DNA from 2 places in the Ligilactobacillus animalis genome. Region 1 is predicted to be linked to the other one. Evidence: predicted binding sites of a transcription regulator. Region 1 holds the regulator's gene; the other holds the start of a gene.
What was found. The regulator LexA, encoded in region 1, represses DNA repair genes until DNA is damaged. The targets are predictions, from matches to a motif close to CNAACANNTGTTNG.

Region 1 (8,669 bases):
GTAGCTGATGTCAGAGCGGCGACCCCTACTGCAGCAGCTGAATTGGCAACACCGGTCTTAGAAGACGAGATCTTACGGATCAAACAAGATAAGTTGCGCTTGATCCAAAGTTATCAAGCTATGCTGAAGTTACGCCGCCAACGGCTACAAAAATTGCAAAATTCTTACGTTTTTATGCAACCAAACCGTCTGTATGAAGGCTACCTTCAAAAGCTTGATGGTTACCAGAATCGACTCAAACAGGCTTACCGGGAACAGTTATATCAAAAAGAAAAGTCATTTTCGGAGTTGATGACGCGTTTGCAGAGTTCTTCGCCAAAAGATACGATCAACTTGCATAAACAACAAGTGGTACAACTCAAAAAAGATCTATTCCGGGCAACGGAAAAGTATGTTGGTGATAGGGAGCAACGTTTGATAAAGGCTACTAATGCCTTGGATATGTTGAGTCCGTTACGTGTCATGGGACGTGGCTTTTCTTACGTCACAGCGGATGAAAAGATCATCAAAAAGACATCTGATCTGACGGTCGGTTCGGAGATCAAATTGCATTTGAGCGATGGTAGTGTGAAGGCTAAAGTTACTAAAATTGATGGGATGAAGAAAAAATGACAGAAAATAATTTAACTTTTGAACAAGAATTACAAATGTTAGAAGCGATCGTAGGCAAACTTGAGCAAGGCGATGTTCCTTTAGAAGAAGCGCTAGCACAATTCCAAAAAGGGGTAGCTTTGAGTAAAAAATTACAAGAGACCCTCCAAAATGCCGAGGATACTCTGACCAAAGTTATCAACGAAGAAGGTCAAGAAGTCGTCTTTGAAGCAAACAATGACTGAGATTTAGCTGTGTATTGTGAGAAATTTGGTGGGAGCAATACTGTTAAAGTAAACAAGGAAGGAATCTAGGTTTTCTTGATGATCCCATACCTAGAGAGTGAAAAATGCAGTTAGCAACTTTTCAAAATAAAATGATCCCTTTGCTTGAACAGCATATGCGACATTACTTGGCGCAATTTACTGAGAATAAGACGCTACAAGCAGCTATGCAATATTCGCTTGAAGCGGGTGGTAAGCGGATCAGACCGCTTTTGATCATGTTGATCTGTCAAAGTTTAGGCAAAAAGATCGATCCAGATGTTTTGAGTGTGGCGGGAAGTTTAGAATTTCTGCACACCTACTCTTTGATCCATGATGATCTACCTGAGATGGATAATGATGATCTCCGACGGGGAAAACCGACAAATCATAAAGTTTTTGGTCAAGATATAGCGGTTTTAGCAGGTGATGCCCTTTTAACTGAGGCTTTTGGTTGGATAGCTAAAACAAAGCTGTCACCTAAAAAACGTGTTACCTTGGTGGCTGAACTCGCCAAAGCTGCAGGGGCAAATGGGATGGTCGCAGGCCAAACCAGTGATATCTTAGGTGAAAAGACCACGTTGACTTTAGCTGAGTTGATGCAAGTCCATAAAAACAAGACCGGACAATTGTTGGAGTATGCTTGTTTTGCCGGTGCCATTTTAGGTGGAGCGACTCCAAAACAAGAGCAGGCATTAGTTACTTTTGGCCAAAAATTTGGTCTAGCCTTTCAGATCTATGACGATATTTTAGATGTAACGGCGACGACTGCCGAGTTGGGTAAGACAGCTAATAAGGATGTGGCGGAAAATAAAAATACTTATCCGCGCCTTTTAGGACTAGAGGGAGCTAAGCAAGCGCTAGCTGATACGTTGGAACAAGCAAAAGATCAACTTGAGTTTTTAGCCGGAAGTGGTTTTGAGACTTCTCTTTTGCGTCAAGTGCTAGAGTATTTTAAATTATAAGTAAGGATGTAAGTATGAAAAAAGAACGTGTAGATGTATTATTGGTCAAGCAGGGTCTATTCGAGACACGCGAACAAGCAAAACGTGCAGTTATGGCAGGCGAGATCTTAGGTGAAAATGAAGAACGCTTAGATAAACCAGGTGAAAAGATCGATCCAAGTGTCAAATTACATTTTAAGGGTAAAAAAATGCCTTATGTTAGTCGTGGTGGCTTAAAGCTTGAAAAAGCGCTCAAAGTCTTTAAACTAAGTACCAAAAATAAGACAGTCCTTGATATTGGTTCATCTACGGGGGGCTTTACTGATGTCGCCTTACAAAAAGGGGCTAAGTTGAGTTATGCTCTCGATGTGGGAACTAATCAATTAGCTTGGAAGTTGCGCCAAGATCCGCGAGTCGTTGTGATGGAGAATACTAACTTTCGCTACAGTAAATTAGAAGATTTTACTGCTGGACGCCCTGATTTTGCGACGATCGATGTTTCTTTTATTTCTTTACAACTTATTTTGCCGACTTTACATGCGATCTTGGAGCCGGGCGGAGACGTGGTGGCTTTGATCAAGCCTCAATTTGAGGCGGGGCGTGAAAAGGTCGGTAAGCATGGGATCGTTCGGGATGAAAAGGTTCATTTAGAAGTAGTCCAAGAGTTGATCGCTTTTGCTGTCAAAGCAGGCTATGATGTTTTAGACCTTGATTTTTCACCGATCACGGGTGGTGAAGGAAATATTGAATTTTTAGTTCATTTGCGTTCAACCTCAGAGACTGCAACGATCAGTGCGAATGTCGATCCAAGTGCGGTGATCAAACAAGCCCATCAAACATTACTTCATCAAAAAGATAAGTAGGTAGGAAGGATGATTTCTCAGTGAGAAAACAAGATAGACAACGAATTATTAAAAAAATGATCCAGGATAATGCGATTTATCGGCAAGAAGACTTTGTTAGTCTCCTTTCAGCTAAGGGAGTTGAAGTGACTCAAGCTACTATCTCACGTGACGTAAAAGAGATGCAGTTGATCAAAGTCCCAACGCCAGATGGATCATATCGGTATAGTTTACCGACGACCAAGAAGGATAATACCGAAAAAAAACTAAGGAAAGTTTTGCGTGACGCCTATCTTGTTTCTGACTGTCACCGTGATCTATGTATGGTCAAAGTTTTGCCTGGTAATGGGCCAGCGCTTTCGAGCTTGATCTCACAAATGAACTATGATGAAGTCTTTGCTACTTTAGGCGATGATGACACGATCATGCTCTTTGCACGCTCAAATGAGGATGCATTGCAGATCGAGCGTAAATTATTGGCTTTGATCGATGATAAATAGGACTTTTAGATTTTGGGAAAGGAAAAACTGTTACTCTTAGCAACAGCAGGAAAGTACTTTGTTACAAGAATTAATGATCCGTGATTTTGCAATTATTGAGCAGTTGACCGTTGATTTTGGAACGAATATGACGGTCTTGACTGGTGAAACAGGGGCTGGTAAATCTATTATTATCGATGCTTTAGGACTACTAGCAGGTGGACGTGGCTCGAGTGATTTTATCCGCAAGGGAGCTAATAAGTCGTTACTCCAGGGGCAATTTACCATTCCTAAAGCGACGCGCACATATGAGCTTTTAGATGAATTTGGGATCGAATGTGAAGATGACGTTTTGATCTTACAACGCGATATTTATCGCAGTGGTAAAAATGTTTGCCGGATAAATGGTGTTTTGGTTAATTTGGGCACATTACGGCAGGTAGGGCAAACCTTGATCGATATCCACGGACAAAATGAGCATCAAGAATTGATGGATCCTGAGCGCCATTTAGCCCTAGTTGATAATTATCAGCCTGAGATCCTAGCTAAATTGACACAATACCAGGCACTTTATGCCAATTATCGTCGCCTTTCGCAAGCACTGGAGCAACGCGAGAAAAATGCGCATGAGTGGGCTCAAAGACTCGATATGTTACAATTTCAAGTTAATGAGATCAGTGAGGCGCAGTTACACGAGGGCGAAGAAGAAGAGCTCCAAGAACAAAAACGTCAATTAGATAATTATCAAACGATCCATCACGCCTTAGAGATGAGTTATCAAGCACTAAATGGTGAAGAATTAGATGTGATGAGCGTTCTAGGAAATGTCATGAGTGAATTAGAAGATGTGGCTGAGTTCAATTCTGAATTAGCCGCGATCTACGAAAAGGTTTCTGATGCTTTTTATAATCTGCAAGATGCAGCACATGAAGTTTCAGGGCAATTAAGTGATCTGGAGTGGGATGAAGAACTGCTAAATTCAATTGAGGCACGGCTCGAAACGATCCATCAGCTCAAGCGTAAATATGGTGATTCGATCGAAATGATCTTGGCTTATTACGATAAGATAAAACACGAGCTTGAAACGATGCAACAAAGCGATGAAAACTTAGAGCAGCAAGTCGAACAGGTCAAAGAAGCTCACGCCAAGGCAAAAGAATTAGCACTAGAGATCAGCGAGTTACGCAAACAGACTGCTAAACGCCTTGAAAATGAGATACATCAGCAATTAAGTGCGCTTTATATGGATAAAGCTGTTTTTGAAGTACGTTTTTTACCAGAGAACGGGCAATTGACTGAGACTGGGCTTGATCGGGTCGAATTTTACATTCAAACTAACCCCGGAGAAGAAATGGGCGCTTTAGCAAAGATCGCTTCTGGTGGTGAATTGTCGCGGATCATGCTCGCGCTAAAGACGATCTTTGCCCAAAATAAGGGTGTGACGAGTATTATTTTCGATGAGGTCGATACTGGAGTCAGTGGGCGCGTCGCCCAGGCAATCGCAGAAAAGATCAGTCAGATCGCAACTAATTCGCAAGTGTTGTGTATCACGCATTTACCACAGGTCGCAGCTGTGGCAGACCATCACTACTTTATTGCTAAGCATGTAGCTAATGGTCGGACTGAAACTTCGCTGACGATCTTAAACGATAAGGAACGGATCGAAGAATTAGCCCGAATGTTATCGGGTTCTTCGATCACGACTTTGACGCTAGAACATGCAGAAGAATTGCTAAAAATGGCTAAGGCAAGTAAATAGTTCTAAAAGATGCACTTTGAGGCATCTTTTTTTTGAATAAAAAAACTAGAAGTCGGTAAACTCCTAGTTGCTAAAATATTGACTTTAGATCATATCACGGTAGAGCCCAATGACTTTGCCTAAAATTACGACATTATCCAAGATGATCGGATCCATCGTTTCATTTTCAGGTTGTAATCTAAAATATCCGTCTTCTTTGTAGAATCGCTTGCACGTTGCTTCATCGTCTTCGGTCATGGCGATCACGATATCACCATTGTCAGCAGCAGATTGTTTTCTAACGATAACTTGATCACCATCTAAGATCCCAGCATCGATCATGCTTTCACCACGGATGTTCAACATGAACAAATCATTGGCATCGCTTAAATTAGGTGGTAATGGGAAATAATCAGTTGTTTCTTCAACGGTTAAGATCGGCATCCCTGCAGTTACCGTTCCGACAACGGGGATCTCATTTAAGGTCGTTTTGATCCCCAAAGCGTCTAGACCAGCTGGAGTAACTTCCATTGCCCGTGGCTTAGTAGGATCTTTTTTAAGAAAGCCTTTCTTAGTTAAGCGTGCTAAATGACCGTGTACAGTTGAGGTCGAAGAAAGGGAGACTGCTTGGCAGATCTCGCGTACAGTCGGTGGATAACCTTTGCTCTCAACTGTATTGTAGATAAAACGCAAAATGTTTAGCTGTCTTTTTTCGGATGCTTTTGTCATTTTGAACACCTCAATACATTTTTATAGGGTAATTATAACATAGAAAACCAACAGTTACAAACAAGCGTTTGCTTTATCTAGAGAAAGTGACTAAGTTAATGACTTTCTTAAAATTTTGAGATAGAATATAAATGATAGATCATCTTGGAAAAGAGGAATTTAACATGGAAAAAGACGAAAAATTAGAACAAGCGTCAGAAACGACGGAAGCAAAAAAAGGTGCGATCCCCCAAGAACTGATCGATCGCATCAATGAATTATCTAAAAAGAAAAAAGAAGGCACGCTAACAGAAGCTGAAAAAGAAGAACAACAAGAATTGCGTAAGACTTACTTAGCGATGTTTAGAGAAAACTTCCGTAGTCACGTAGAAATGTTACAAGTCTACGATAAAGATGGCAATGAAGTTACGCCAGAAAAGGTCAAAAAGATCCAACGTGAACGTGGTTTGCGTGATAATTAAAGCCGTTTAACGCTTTATTTTTAAGGATAACTTGTGTAGAATAAGTAGTTGAATGAATATAATGAGAAGGGGGTGCTGAAATGTCTACTGGAATTTGGATCGTACTTGTAGTCTTAGCGCTTATCCTTGGCTTTGTTGGTGGTTTCTTTGCTGCTCGTAAGTACATGGAAGACTATTTGAAGAAAAATCCGCCGATCAATGAACAGATGTTGCGGACGATGATGATTCAGATGGGGCAAAAGCCTTCTGAAAAGAAACTTCATCAAATGATGGCTTCAATGAAGCAAAATATGTCTAAAAAGTAATTTAAAACTAAAAATAGGTTGTGACTTGCGAGTCCAACCTATTTTTAGTTATTTTTTTGTTGTAGGATCGATGTAGTGGAAGTTTGGATCGATCGCTTTGTCCAGTTTGGTAAAGGCTTGTTCCATTTCATTGATGATCGTTGCTTGGGTCTCATCGGTCAATTTAGTTTTGCGATCAACGTAGATCGGTTCACCAAAGCGAACAGTTGTCTTTTTACGGCTAAAGAGTGTTTTTAAGGTCAAGGGCCCTTGGTAAACGGCAGGAACGATCGGGACACCAGTCATTTTAGCAATCAAAACGACGCCCCCTTTCATTTCCTGTGAATGTCTAGTCCCAGAAGGAAACATGATCAAAGAAAGATCACTTTTTTTAAGCAACTTGACTGGGGTCTTGATCACAGAGGGACCAGGATTTTTTCGGTCGACTGGAAAAGCGTTGGCATGTTTTAGGATAAACCGCAAAATTGGATTTTTGAAAAGTTCTTCTTTTGCCATGAAGCTGAATTTTTTAGGAGAAGCTGCTAAGGCAAAATACAAGGGATCAAACCAAGTGCGGTGTGGGCCAACCAAAATATAATTTCCTGAAGGTAAGTTTTCTTTGCCTTCAAAGTTTGGTTTACCGTTGATCAGATAAACAAGAAACCTAACTAGGCCTCGAATAAATGAATAAAACATGGTATTTACTGCTATAGACTGTGAGATATTTGAAAGTTCTATAGCCTTCCTTTCTTAGATAGCGCTGCTGCTAGCCGGCTCACAGTTTAACTTTCAAGTGGCTTCAATACTTGGACAGCACTATTTATTTATTATACATTTTTTAGTATGCTAAATTTATCTTAAAATTGCAAGTCACGTTAAAGAGTAAAAGAAGGTGTTTTGATTTGAATAAAATCGAATTGAGAGAAGATGAACGGATCGACCAGTTATACGCTAACGATATCAAAATAATTCAAAGCTCAAAAGTTTTTTCTTTTTCTTTGGATGCAGTGTTACTGGCCCATTTTGCCGAGCCAACAAAAAAAGAAAATGGCAAAGTAGTCGATCTCTGTGCGGGAAATGGAGCAGTTGGTCTATTTTTGACAAACAAAACTAAAGCTTCGATCGTGGCTGTCGAGATCCAACCTAAATTAGCTGAAATGGCTGAACGTAGTGTTAAATTAAATTCTTTAGAAAAACAGCTGACTGTCTTGAATCTTGATCTAAACGATTCGTTGACGCATTTGAAAAAAGATAGCTTTGATACGGTCACATGTAATCCCCCGTACTTTTCGGATCTTCCAACTAGCAAAAAAAATCCTAACCCTTATCTGGCATTGGCCCGCCATGAGATCACGGTGACTTTAGCTCAAACGATCGAAATGAGTAGTGCACTTTTAAAAACTAAAGGTAAAGCTTATTTTGTTCATCGTCCCGATAGACTGTGGGAGATCTTTGAATGCATGCAAAAAAATCGGCTAGCTCCTAAGAAGATCCAACTAGTCTATCCTAAAGCAGGTCGTGAAGCTAATATGGTCTTAGTCGAAGCGATCAAAGATGGACGCAAAGGCGGGTTGCGCTTTATGTCTCCGATCACAGTTTATCAGGCAAATGATGAATATACACCGGAGATGAGGGAAATTTTATATGGAACAGCAGAGTAAACAGTATTTTTTCTATGTTTTACGCTGTGCGGATGCTACTTTTTATACAGGCTTTACGACTGATCTCAAACAGCGTTTAATGACTCACAATAGTGGACAGGGAGCTAAGTATACCCGTGTTCGGCGCCCGGTGAAAATGATCTACCATGAGCAATTTGCGACTAAAAGTTTAGCACTTAAAAAAGAATATGCGTTCAAACAACTAACACGCCAACAAAAGGAAAGCTATTTGCGTGAACATGGAGTAGCTGAGAAATATTTGTTAAGATAGACTTATGTTATAGTAAGAGTTGAAGTGCTAACTTTAGATTTGAAGTTAAAATGTGAGATCATCAAGAAAAGTTAGCTAAAATTCAAGAAAGGAAGGCTGCATTTCTTCATTTGGAGTCACATTTGGTGCAGCAGTTCGTTATGAAGTTTATTGCTTATAATGTACGTCAAGATGAACGTGCTTATTTTGAAAATTGGTCTCAAAAAAATAATATTGAAATAAAATTAGTTGCCGATGAAGTTACGTCCGAAAATTTGAGCTTGTCCAAGGGATATGATGCTGTTATCAGCTTTCAGACTGGGACGTATCCAGCGGATCTTTTTAAGACTTTGGCTGGTTATGGTGTCAAAGATGTTTCGATCAGAAATGTCGGGGTCGATAATCTAGACCTAGCTGAAGCTAAGAA
Region 2 (8,669 bases), 310 kb from region 1:
CGCACGGACAAACACTATGCTGCGGTAGTTTTCAATGCTTTGTTGGGGGGCTCACCACAGTCTAAATTATTTGCTAATGTACGAGAAAAGGAAAGTCTGGCTTACTATGCAAGTAGTAATTTTGATCCTTTCCGGCAATTGCTCTTGATCCAAACAGGGATCAAGACAAGTGACAAGGAAAAAGCCTACAGCTTGATCAAACAACAAGTTGCTGACTTAGCTGCAGGTAAATTCAGTGAAGCTGAATTAGAAAATATCAAACTAAATTTGATCAACGGTTATGAGAGCCGTTTGGATAATCAAATGACGGCGATCACACGTAGTCAGTTAGATATCTTGAGCCAAGTGCCAGAAACACCAGCGACCTGGATCGAAAAGATCAACCGAGTTTCGGCTCAAGATGTGGTAGAGGTGGCTGATTTAGCTGAGCTTCAAGCCGTATTTTTCTTAGATGGGGGGCATATTTAGTGGAGATCAATAGTTATCCGCAATTTGGCGAGACGCTTTATACTGCTACTTTGGATAATGGGCTGAAAGTCAATTTCTTGCCTCGAGCAGATTTTCATAAGACTTATGGGATCTTGACGACTGACTATGGCTCAGTTGATAACGAATTTGTTCCTTTGGGTGAGACTGAAGTTCGCCGTTTTCCTGACGGGATCGCCCACTTTTTGGAACATAAATTATTCGAAAAAGAAGATCACGATGCCTTTGAACTATTTGGTAGATATGGGGCTGATGCCAATGCCTTTACCAGTTTTACGCGTACGAGTTATCTGTTTCAAACGACACACAATGTTGCTAAGTGTGTGACGACGTTATTGGATTTCGTGCAAGCGCCATATTTTTCGGAAAAAACAGTTGAAAAAGAAAAGGGGATCATTGGTCAAGAGATCAAAATGTATGATGATGACTCCAATTGGCGTTTGTATTTTGGGATCATCGAAAACCTTTATCCTAAAAATTCATTAAGTGTCGATATCGCTGGGACAGTTGATTCGATCAATAAGATCACTGCCCAAGATCTTTATGATTGTTACAAGACTTTTTATCAGCCAAGTAACATGGATCTCTTCTTAGTCGGAAATTTTGAAGTTGAAGCGATGCTCGAGTTGATCAAAGAAAATCAAGCAGCCAAGGAATTTCCAAGTGCTGAGCCGATCAAGCGTGCCGAAGAATTTTTTGATCACGAGGGTAAGGATATCATCCCTTATCGCATGACTGAATTGGAGATCCAGCGCCCTAAAACGATCATTGGGATCAAGGGATTAGATCAAGTCCCAGCTGGTCGGGCAGGCTTGCGGTATAAGCTAGCAGTCGAATTATTATTGTATTTACTTTACAGCGAAACTTCAGATAAATACTTAGAACTTTATGATGCAGGTGTCTTGGATGATAGTTTTGGTTATGATTTTTCTTTAGAACGTGGTTTTCATTTTGCTACGATCTCAGGTGATACCAATAAACCGCAAGAACTATCCAATGCTGTGATCGATATCGCTGAGCACGCGTTAGGGTTTTTAGAAGATAAAGGATCTGCTTTCGAGTTAGCCAAACGTGAGCTGATCGGACGAAACATCCAAGCAATGAATTCATTAGAGAGTATCGCTAATCGTTATGAAGCTGATCTATTTGAAAGTGCGACCTTATTTGATGTTGGAGCGCTTTTAGAACAATTGACTTTAGATGATATCAGAGCTGTTGCCAAACAGTTCTTACGTTCAGAGGCGATCAGTGTTTACCAAATTCTCCCGAAAGAAGATGAAGATCAATGAAATGGGCTTTGCTCTGTGGAGCCTCAGGTGATCTAGGTCACCAAATAGCCAAAGACTTAGCTGCTGATGGCTGGTCGTTATATTTACATTACTATCACAATCAAACGCGTGTGGATGATCTAGTAATAGAACTAGCGAAGAATTATCCCAAGCAAGATTTTTTAGCACTCCAAGCTGATCTTACAGCGCCAGACACGATGCCCCAAGTAGCTTCCCAGATCTTTGGTAGCCTAGATGCATTGATCTTTGCGCAAGGAACGACTGAATATGGTCTATTTAGTCAACAAGAACCGCAAGCTTTTGATCAAATTCTAGCGATGCAATTGCAGAGCCCGTTGCGTTTGATCGCGTCGCTCGAAGCTAAATTAGCTCGCAGTCAAGCGGCACGGATCGTGTTTATCGGTTCGGTCTATGGTGGAGCTGGTAGTGCTTTAGAGGTCGGTTATAGTACGGTAAAAGGGGCGCAAAGTGCTTTTTGCAAAGCTTATAGTAAGGAAGTCGCCTCTTTGGGGATCACAGTCAATACGATCGCACCTGGAGCGATAGATACGCAGATGAATCAGATGTTTTCTGGTAGTGAACGGCAAGCAGTCGAAGAAGAGATCCCAAGTGGTCGCTTTGCTCAGCCAAGTGAGATAAGTTATTTCGTAAAAATATTGTTAGCCCCTAAAGCTAGTTATTTAACGGGTCAGACACTTTATGTGACCGGTGGTTGGCTCGTGTAGACGATAGAATCTAAAAAAGAGACGGAGAAATTAGATAAAATGACAGATATTGGAACAATTTTAAAAGAAGCACGTAAAGAAAAAGGTTTGACACTAGATGACTTGCAACAAACGACCAAGATCCAAAAACGTTATTTGATCGCGATCGAAGACGGTGATTTTGCGGCATTACCAGGTAAATTTTATGTGCGAGCTTTTATCAAGCAATATGCCGAAACTGTGGGGATCGATCCAGAAGAGTTGCTAGTCAAGCTAGATGAAAATAACGCACCAAAGCTAAAAGAAGAAACAGAAGCAACGACACGCACCGAAGCCGTCAAGCGCGAAGAAGAAGAAAAAACTATGTCACCGATCCTGGCAGGTTTGATCCGTTATTTACCAACGATCATCATCGTAGTCATCGTAGTTGCGATCTTAGGGACGATCTACATCTTTGCTTGGGGGGATCGTGACCGTAATAGCAGTACCCAAATCGCGGATAACAGCCAAAGCGTCTCAGTTTCTTCCGAAAGTTCTGCTAAGAGCAGTAGTTCAAAGGAAAAATCTTCAAGTAGTGAAAGTAGTAGTAGCACATCTAAAAAAGAAAGCTCAAGTACAAAAGCTAAGAAAGAATCTAAAAAGGCAACTAAGCAAAAGATCACTAACACTTCAGCTGCGGGTTCAGCTTTCGTATATGATCTAGAAAATGCGCCAGCTACAAATAAGATCGAAATGTCAGTTTCTGATGGCGCAACAGCTTGGAATGCTGTTTCAGCTAATGGAGTTCAAGTATGGCAAGGAACGCTTAGTGCTGATAATGCTACACAAACAATTAAGATCCCTGAAAATACAACAACGATCACGTTGAATTTAGGAAACTCAAAGGCAACCTCGATCAAGATCAACGGTAAGAAATTTGATTTCTTGAAAGAAAACGAGACATTGACTGTACGTACGATCACATTGAACGTCGCACAAACAACGGCACAATAAAAGTAGTATGGCAGAAAAAGGCGGATGCCAAAGCATAAGTAAATCTAAGAAAGGAAACTGTGCGCTTTTCAAAGTATGAAACTTTTCCGCCAACACAGTAGAAAATTATGAATTTACCTAATAAATTGACAGTTTTACGGATCATTTTGATCCCGATCTTCATGTTAGTTCTGCTATTGCCACTTGATTGGGGCGAGGTGGTCTTAGCTGGGACTGTTATCCCGACCACACAATTGCTCGGAGCGCTGATCTTTGCCGTCGCTTCGATCACGGATTTTGCGGATGGTCAGATCGCACGTAAGCAAAAATTAGTTACCAACTTTGGCAAATTTGCTGATCCTTTAGCCGATAAGATGTTAGTAATGACCGCATTTATCATCTTGGTGCAGATGGGAAAAGTCCCAGCATGGGTGGCTGCGATCATTGTTTGCCGTGAATTGGCCGTAACTGGTTTGCGCTTGATCATCGTTGAAAATGATGGTAAAGTCATGGCGGCTGAACTCCCAGGTAAGATCAAAACGATGACACAAATGTTTGCGATCTTGTTCTTGTATTTGAATAATGTTTTCTTTATCAATGCAAATATCATGATCGGCGAGATCTTATTGTATATCTGCTTATTCTTTACAGTATATTCAGGGTTGGATTATTTTTGGAAGAGTAGAAGTATTTTTGCCGATTCTTTTAACGATTAAAAATGATAGACTACTTCAGTTGTGAAGTAGTCTATTTATTTGCATAGAAATCTAAGTGATTTGCGTATCTTTAAAGTGAGGTTAAAATATATCAAACATTAGTTCGCAAAATGCTTGCTTTTTTTGAAAAAAATAAGTATGATATATGGTACAGAGTAATTGAACGTAGATTAGGAAACGTTCTTTGTGAGTAGATGACAAAGAGGAGGAGTAAATTTGGCTGACGAAAGACAAGTTGCTTTAGACAAAGCGCTCAAGAAGATCGAAAAAGATTTCGGTAAAGGTGCCATCATGAAGATGGGTGAAAAGGCTGATACCCAGATCTCAACTGTTCCAAGTGGTTCATTGGCCCTTGATGAAGCTTTGGGAGTAGGTGGTTTCCCACGGGGACGTATCGTAGAGATCTATGGCCCTGAAAGTTCTGGTAAGACAACAGTTGCCTTGCAAGCTGTGGCTGAAGTTCAAAAACAAGGCGGCCTAGCTGCCTATATCGATGCGGAAAATGCGCTTGATCCTGCTTATGCGACAGCTTTGGGCGTTAACATCGATGACTTGTTACTCTCCCAACCTGGTACTGGTGAAGAAGGGCTACAGATCGCAGATGCTTTGGTCTCTTCTGGGGCGGTAGATATCGTGGTCATTGACTCCGTAGCAGCTTTAGTTCCTAAGGCTGAGATCGAAGGTGAGATGGGTGATTCACACGTTGGGTTACAAGCACGTTTGATGTCTCAAGCTTTACGTAAACTTTCAGGTACGATCAACAAGACTAAGACGATCGCTTTGTTTATCAACCAGATCCGTGAAAAAGTCGGAGTGATGTTTGGTAATCCAGAAACGACCCCTGGTGGACGTGCGCTTAAGTTTTATTCGACGATCCGTTTGGAAGTTCGGCGTGCTGAACAGATCAAAGATGGTTCAGATGTTTTAGGTAACCGGACACGGATCAAAGTTGTGAAAAACAAGGTCGCACCACCATTTAGAACGGCAGAAGTCGATATCATGTATGGTGAAGGGATCTCGAAGATGGGTGAATTGATCGACTTAGCAGTTGAAAAAGATATCATCGAAAAGAGCGGGTCATGGTTCTCTTATGGTGGTAGCCATATCGGTCAAGGCCGTGAAAAGACAAAGGCTTACTTGAGTGAACATCCAGAAGTGGCCGACGAGATCACCCAAAAGGTTCGTGATACGCCAACGCTCACACAAAAAGAGAAGAAAGCACTCGAAAAAGAACAAAAAGCTAAGGAAAAAGAAGCGGCTAAAGTTGATAAAAAAGCAACTAACAAGCCGGTCAGTTTGGACTTAGGTAAAGACGACAAATAAACTTTAAAGAGTAGCCGTTTGCTAAGGCTACTCTTTTTTTGCGACACTTTTTAGATAAAAGGTCAAACAGACTGATAATGATTGACATTTACCAACATTAAACATTAAAATATTATTGTGTGTAAATTAGACCTAAGCCGTCGATTTACCACGATAAAATAGATCGCGGAGGTGCAAACTTGAACTATACTGTTATTAGTGCCATCCTCGCAATCGCTGTTTTGACTTTAGTGCTAGGTTTTGCTTTAGGAATCTTTTATCGAAAGCGTAGTTATGAACAATCGCTAGATGCCGCAACTCAAACGGCCAAAGGTATTATTGCTAGTGCCAAAAAAGAGGCTTTACTGGAAGCAAAAGATGAAAGTCATCGCTACCGTAAAGAAGTCGAAGGCGAATTGAAAGAGAGACGCTTTGAAGTTCAGAAACAAGAAAATCGTTTGTTGAAAAGAGAGGAGAACCTTGATCGCAAGGATTCGGTCTTAGACAAACGCGAACAAGCACTCACACAAAAAGAAGATCAGTTGAGTGCTGAGCAACAAAGATTAGATGCAAAGAGCAAAGAAGTCGCTTCGCTTGAACAAAAACAAAAAGATAAGCTGGAAGAAATCGCCGCTTTGACAAAAGACCAAGCTAAGGAGCTTATTCTTAAAGAGACGCGTAACAGTTTGAATTATGAATTAGCTGTGATGATCAAGGAAAGTGAAGCTCAAGCTCAAGCTACAGCTGATAAAAAGGCTAAGAGTTTGATCGCACAGGCTATCCAACGTAGCGCAGCTGATATGGTCTCCGAAACCACCGTCTCAGTCGTTAACTTACCAAATGATGAGATGAAAGGCCGCATCATCGGGCGTGAAGGGCGGAATATTCGCACACTTGAAACTTTGACAGGGATCGATCTGATCATTGATGATACGCCTGAAGCTGTCGTTTTGAGTGGTTTTGATCCGGTAAGACGCGAGATCGCCAAAATGGCCTTAGAGAAATTGATCCAAGATGGTCGGATCCATCCGGCACGCATCGAGGAAATGGTCGAAAAGGCCACTAAGGAAATGGATAGCCGGATCCGCCAGACTGGTGAAGAAGCTATCTTTGATCTTGGGATCCATTCAATGCACCCAGATTTGATCAAGACGGTCGGACGATTGAATTATCGGACAAGTTATGGTCAAAACGTATTGGATCATTCGATCGAAGTTGCTAAGATCACAGGGGTCCTTGCGGCTGAGTTAGGTGAAGACGTTACAATAGCGAAACGCGCAGGTTTACTACACGATATCGGAAAGGCAGTCGATCATGAAGTTGACGGCTCGCACGTTGAGATCGGGGTAGAATTGGCGAAGAAATATAAAGAAAACGATGTTGTTGTCAATACGATCGCATCCCACCACGGTGATGTAGCACCGAAATCAACGATCGCAGTTTTAGTTGCGGCAGCCGATGCTGTTTCAGCCGCACGTCCAGGTGCTCGAAGTGAATCGTTAGAAAACTACATTCACCGTCTTGAAAAATTGGAGAATATCTCTAATGAATTTGAAGGTGTGAAGAAGAGCTATGCGATCCAAGCCGGGCGTGAAGTTCGGATCATCGTTAAACCAAATGAGGTCACCGACCTTGAGGCAACTGTTTTAGCACGTGATATTCGAAATAAGATCGAAGAAGAACTTGAATATCCAGGGCATATCAAAGTTACCGTTATTCGTGAAACACGGGCGGTCGAATATGCTAAGTAATGGTTTTAGCAATTGTATCAAAAAAGCTGTAGTCCGATCAGGGCTACAGCTTTTTTGTTAGGCATGACGTGCTTGTTTTAATTTCTCAGCTTGTTTAGCACTTAAGTTGCCTAGAGTGACTAAACGGTCTTCGATCAAGTCTAAAACGTAATTACGATCCGCCTGATTTTCGACAAAATCGTATTTATCACCATCGATGATCAATAGTTGAGAGAGTTCGTAATTTTTTTCAAAATCATCGTAATAGCGTAAGAGACGTTGGTAGTATTCGATCAATGAAGGATCAGTTGAGATCTGTTCATATTTACGCCCGCGCTTTTGGATCCGCTTGATCATCGTATCATAGGAAACTTTGATCAAGACCATCAGATCGGTATCGTTAGCGGGAGTAGCAGCCTTGAGTTCGGTCAACATATGTCCCAAAAGTTCTTGATAGGTCGCATATTCGATCTGAGTGGCATTTCCCATATTGGTATTCATCTTCATGAACATCGCATCTTCGTAGATCGAGCGATCGAGAATATTGTTTGGTTGCTGCATCGCTTGCTTCATCATCATAAAACGACGATTTAAAAAGAAAGTTTGTAAGAGATAGGCATAAGGATTAGTAGCATCCTTATCGCCAGCTTGACGCTTTTTGGCTGCTATCTCGTTGCCTTTGTAAAATAATGGTAAGACAGGGTTATCTTCAACGGGTTCAAAGAATGGCTCTGAGCCTAATTCTTGAGCCAAGATCTGTGTTAGGCTTGATTTACCTGATCCGATTATCCCAGCTAGTGTGATCATAGAAAGTTCATCCTCTCGGTTAATGTACTTAACTATCTTACATTTTTAACGCTTGTTTTTCAATTGAAATTGGCGGGGATCCCCCTACCTTTAGACTGGGGTGGTTGACATGGTGGATTACTTGACTAATTGTTACGAGAGGCATATATTTCTCTATGTAAAATTTTTTATGGGCAGACTGTAGGTAAGATGATAGCCTGCCAGAAAGGCTTGTGAGACAATGAAAAAACAAAAAAGACAGCTATTTTTAGGGTCTTTGATCACACTGGGGATCGTCTATGGTGATATAGGGACCTCGCCTTTGTATGTGATGAAAGCTTTATTAGCGGATCTAGGAAGTCCCAAATACCTGACCCGTGAATACCTTATTGGCTGTCTCTCGTTAGTTTTTTGGACATTGATGCTGATGACGACGATCAAATATGTTTTGATCGCATTGAAAGCAGATAACCACGGTGAAGGGGGGATCTTTGCCCTCTATGCTTTGGTACGCCATCAAAAAAAGTGGCTGATCGTTCCCGCATTGATCGGTGGGGCAGCTTTGTTGGCTGATGGGACCCTGACCCCAGCAGTGACTGTTACCAGTGCGATCGAAGGGTTGAAGGGAGTTGCATTTGGTAAAAATGTTCCGATCGCATCGCAAAATAGTGTGATCATCGTAAC

Region 2: recA (recombinase RecA) is a predicted target of LexA. The motif match lies at 4,260-4,273, and genes of this name have one in related genera.

What each region holds. Positions count from the first base shown of each region.
Region 1 is NZ_CP047141.1:882,247-890,915, forward strand. Features, by position in the region: gene xseA (exodeoxyribonuclease VII large subunit) at 1-612, shown strand, start outside; gene GSR62_RS04410 (exodeoxyribonuclease VII small subunit) at 609-836, shown strand; gene GSR62_RS04415 (polyprenyl synthetase family protein) at 941-1,819, shown strand; gene GSR62_RS04420 (TlyA family RNA methyltransferase) at 1,834-2,661, shown strand; gene GSR62_RS04425 (arginine repressor) at 2,682-3,140, shown strand; gene recN (DNA repair protein RecN) at 3,199-4,878, shown strand; gene lexA (transcriptional repressor LexA) at 4,963-5,586, opposite strand; gene GSR62_RS04440 (DUF896 domain-containing protein) at 5,751-6,047, shown strand; gene GSR62_RS04445 (YneF family protein) at 6,128-6,352, shown strand; gene GSR62_RS04450 (lysophospholipid acyltransferase family protein) at 6,401-7,027, opposite strand; gene GSR62_RS04455 (tRNA1(Val) (adenine(37)-N6)-methyltransferase) at 7,234-7,992, shown strand; gene GSR62_RS04460 (GIY-YIG nuclease family protein) at 7,976-8,263, shown strand; gene GSR62_RS04465 (D-2-hydroxyacid dehydrogenase) at 8,404-8,669, shown strand, end outside.
Region 2 is NZ_CP047141.1:1,191,059-1,199,727, reverse strand. Features, by position in the region: gene yfmF (EF-P 5-aminopentanol modification-associated protein YfmF) at 1-468, shown strand, start outside; gene yfmH (EF-P 5-aminopentanol modification-associated protein YfmH) at 468-1,775, shown strand; gene ymfI (elongation factor P 5-aminopentanone reductase) at 1,772-2,500, shown strand; gene GSR62_RS05890 (helix-turn-helix domain-containing protein) at 2,540-3,472, shown strand; gene pgsA (CDP-diacylglycerol--glycerol-3-phosphate 3-phosphatidyltransferase) at 3,580-4,167, shown strand; gene recA (recombinase RecA) at 4,384-5,490, shown strand; gene rny (ribonuclease Y) at 5,670-7,220, shown strand; gene GSR62_RS05870 (deoxynucleoside kinase) at 7,278-8,006, opposite strand; gene GSR62_RS05865 (KUP/HAK/KT family potassium transporter) at 8,227-8,669, shown strand, end outside.